2 regions of the Vibrio sp. E150_018 genome follow, and region 1 is predicted to be linked to the other one. Evidence: predicted binding sites of a transcription regulator. Region 1 holds the regulator's gene; the other holds the start of a gene.
The links. The regulator PurR, encoded in region 1, represses purine synthesis genes. The targets are predictions, from matches to a motif close to TNANGNAAACGTTTNCNTNA.
Positions count from the first base shown of each region.

Region 1 (2,213 bases):
TTCCTGCACCAACCAATTACTTAGCTTTTGATGATATTAAGCAACCATGGGATAAGTATTCTCCACAAGCGAAATATCTTGAACAAAGTGAACGTTATTGGTATGAGCAACTAGGTCGTTGGTGGTCTTCACTGCGCGATACACTGACTAACCAAAAGAACTCTGGTACCACTACAATATTAGAATAACGAGATAATACTCGAGCAATCGATAACGTTGTCGCTAACATGCGATGTCCGTTTAGTCATAAAAATGCCATATCTGATTGTCAGGCATAGCATTTAAGACTAAAATCGTAGCTCATATATTCAAGCATAAAATACAGAATAAAATTAAGTCGCTGATTGAAGGCGACTTTTATCTTTTTAGATTAGAATAAATCCGGCGAAAGTGTCGGCATAAAGGAAATTCACTATGGCTACAATCAAAGATGTCGCACGTATTGCAGGTGTTTCCACCACAACAGTGTCACATGTCATCAATAAGACTCGCTTTGTTGCAGAAGCAACTCAAGAAAAAGTCATGGCCGCAGTGAAAGAACTGAATTATGCCCCAAGTGCCGTTGCCCGTAGTCTTAAATGCAATACCACCAGCACTATTGGGATGTTGGTAACACAATCTACTAACCCATTTTTTGCCGAAGTAGTGGATGGTGTAGAAAGTTATTGTTACCGCAAAGGTTATACGCTAATCCTATGTAATACAGGTGGTCGCGCTGACAAACAACGTGATTATATCCGCATGCTCGCCGGCAAACGTGTTGATGGTCTTTTAGTGATGTGTTCAGACTTAGATGCTGATCTACAAGAAATGCTAGACGGTCACCCTGATATTCCTAAAGTTGTTATGGACTGGGGCCCAGAAAGCTCTCAAGCGGATAAAATCATCGATAACTCTGAAGAAGGTGGCTATTTAGCTACTCGCTACCTGATGGATCAGGGCCATAAAGACATTGCTTGCCTCAGTGGTCATTTCGAGAAAGTCGCCTGTAAAGAACGTATCTCTGGTTGTAAGCGCGCATTAGCGGAAGAGGGTTTAACGCTTCCAGAAGAGTGGTTACTTGAAGGTAACTTTGAGTGTGATACCGCAGTAATTGCTGCAGATAAAATTCTTGCGATGGATAAAAAACCAACCGCAGTTTTCTGCTTTAACGATATTATGGCACTTGGCTTAATGAGTCGTTTACAAGAAAAAGGCATGAAAATACCAGAAGATATCTCAGTGATTGGTTACGATAATATTGATATCTCACCTTACTTTTCACCACCTTTGACTACAGTTCACCAACCAAAACGTCGTTTAGGTAAAAATGCCGTAGAGATTTTATTAGAGCGTATTAAAGATAAAAACCACGCTAAACAAACATTTGAGATGTTCCCTGAGATTCTTGAACGTTCTTCGGTAAAATCTCTGAAATAGTAGTAACCTTAAACAAATAATGAATAAAAACCAACGCTGATGTCGTTGGTTTTTTTTTGAAATTTTTTAGGCTTATCATCTGTCTATATTTTTAAGTTAAATTTCTCTATCCATTTTGTATGAGGATATATATGAAACGTCTATTACTTAGCTTCGCTTTTCTCACCCTCCCGCTGCTTTCTTCTGCTAAAGATGGCTCTATTCGCCAGTTGGATTGGCAACAAGTTGAGCAACAAGCAAAAGGACAAGATGTGTACTTTAATGCTTGGGGTGGCAGCCAAGAAATTAATAACTATCTTCGTTGGGTTGCGAAGCAAGTGAAGCAAAAGTATGGCGTAGCACTTCACCATGTAAAAGTTTCTGACATTTCCGAAACCACTACTCGTTTACTCGCTGAAAAAACTGCCGGAAAACACTCTGGTGGTAGTGTCGATATGGTTTGGATTAATGGTGAGAATTTCAAATCAATGAAGAATAGTCAATTACTCTACGGCCCTTTCACTTCAAGCTTACCAAATTGGCAAAAAGTCGATTCTAGCCTACCGGTTACTCATGATTTTTCTGAACCAACAGAAGGATTGGAAGCACCTTGGGGAGTCGGTCAATTAGTCTATATTCATGATCAAAAAAAATTACCGGCCCCACCACAATCAGCAAAACAATTATTCGATTATGCTAAAGCACATCCAGGACGTATCACTTACCCTAAGCCACCTCAGTTTCATGGCACTAGCTTTTTAAAAGCCTTACTTATAGAGCTCTCTGATGAAAAGAGTGCGCTATCTAAGCCTGTT
Region 1 is NZ_JBHGNY010000003.1:109,356-111,568, reverse strand. It holds gene elyC (envelope biogenesis factor ElyC) at 1-188, shown strand, start outside; gene purR (HTH-type transcriptional repressor PurR) at 415-1,419, shown strand; gene ACE3G9_RS05260 (ABC transporter substrate-binding protein) at 1,551-2,213, shown strand, end outside.

Region 2 (2,213 bases), on a different contig from region 1:
CCCTATATCTTGATTAAAGAAAGTCATAGACGAGCTGTGCTCATGGGGCCTCATTCACTTGTCGTCTCACTGCAACTTCAATTACTTTGGGTATATGATGGCGCAAAAATTAAATAAAGCAAATGCTTAACATATCCTAAAAGTCATTGATGAAGGCAATAAAAAACGCAACTCGAAAGCTGCGTTTGTAAGCTAGATGAACAGTTAGATTTGGATTATAAGATGTGCTGCCTTACTTCGTCATCTTTACGCTCAAGGTAGTGAATCGACTTGATGCGACGAATGGTACGGCTCTTACCACGAATGACTAAGGTTTCTGTCGTCGCGATGTTCCCATTACGAGTAATGCCTTCAAGTAGGTCACCTTTGGTAATTCCGGTTGCCGCAAAGACGACGTTATCACTGCGCGCCATATCATCCATTTTTAAGATAACGTTGGCTTGTACACCCATTTCTGCGCAGCGTTGTAATTCCAATTCACCGTGAGTGCGGTTTTCTGGTGTATCGCCTTTTACTTCATGGCGAGGTAATAGACGACCTTGCATGTCACCATCGAGTGCACGAATAACTGCAGCAGAGACTACACCTTCAGGTGCACCACCGATGCAGTACATCATGTCGACTTCGCTATCTGGCATACAAGTTAAAATAGACGCAGCAACATCACCATCTGGCACGGCAAATACGCGTGCACCCATTTGTTGAATTTTAGCAATAATCTCATCATGACGAGGTTTGGCTAAAGTGATAACGGTCAATTCATTGAGTGGCTTGTTGAGTGCTTTTGCCACATTGAGAATGTTATCTTCTACTGATTTAGAAAGGTCAAGACACCCTTTCGCACCAGGGCCAACGACAAGCTTTTCCATGTACATATCGGGTGCTTTTAAGAAGCTACCTTTTTCGCCAGCGGCTAGGACCGCTAACGCATTTGACTGGCCCATTGCGGTCATGCGGGTGCCTTCAATTGGGTCAACCGCGATATCTACCGCATCGCCACCTAAGCCAACTTTTTCACCGATATAAAGCATAGGCGCTTCATCAATTTCGCCTTCACCGATAACAATTTCACCGCTAATTTCTGTGTCATTCAGTAGAGTACGCATTACGGCGACTGCAGAGCCATCGGCTGCGTTTTTATCACCTCGACCTAACCATTTATATCCGGCAAGCGCAGCACCTTCTGTAACTCGAGAAAATGCCAATGCTAAATCGCGTTTCATACTGACTCCAAATAAAACAAAGGGAAAAAAATTATGCGGCGCATTTTAGCACAGCCAGAACGGTAACGTTTGCTTTTTTGGTTGAATCCTTACCAAGCCATCGTTATAGAGCCGATCAAAGGGAGTGAAGATATGGGCTAATGTCATAATTAAGTTAGCTTTGCTGTTTTTTTGTGCAACCGAACAGAAATAGTTAAATAAGACGGTGGCGCTTGCAACGAAGCTGAGTAGAATGAGGGTAACAAACGTGATAGGGCGTGACCTTGGGTTAGCTTTATTGCTCACCATGATCATTTAATAGGTATCAGAGATGTCTTTCGAAGTATTAGAACAGCTAGAAGCAAAAATTCAAACCGCGGTAGATACTATTGCATTATTACAAATGGAAGTTGAAGAGCTTAAAGAAAAGAATGAGCAATTGGCTTCAGAAGCAGGTCAACTACGCGAAGGTCGTGAAGAGTTAGAACAACAAACTCAAGCGATGCGCCAAGAGCAACAAGCATGGCAAGAGAGAATCCGTAATCTTCTTGGTAAAATGGATGACGTTGAATAATTGATACTGTTATACCAACTCCAACAAATAATGGATCATCTTAGCTTGTTAAAAAACTTTCTAACTGCGTTATAAAATTTGTATGTAGAACCACTACGAACAGAAATTTTATGCCTTGTTATCAAGCTTTTTCTCTACGCTAATTTAGCTCACTTATTTATTGAAATTGGTATTATCGTTTTAGATAGCAGTATAGAAACAAAAAAACAGAGCCGATTGAGCTCTGTTTTTTTGTTTGTGAGTATCTGAAATGAGATTAATCGTTTAAAGGCTCAATATCGTCCAGTTCTTCATCTAATTCTAAATCAATATCTAGCGGTTCTTGAGAAATGATCACGCCAGTATTGTCTGCATAAAGGTGATCTTCTGGTAAGAAGGTAACGCCACCAAAGTTTACCGGTACATCAACTTCACCGATGTTGTTTTGAGTCGCTCCT
Region 2 is NZ_JBHGNY010000006.1:76,444-78,656, forward strand. It holds gene glpX (class II fructose-bisphosphatase) at 216-1,223, opposite strand; gene zapB (cell division protein ZapB) at 1,534-1,776, shown strand; gene rraA (ribonuclease E activity regulator RraA) at 2,033-2,213, opposite strand, start outside.
Region 2: glpX (class II fructose-bisphosphatase) is a predicted target of PurR. The motif match lies at 1,281-1,300, and genes of this name have one in related genera.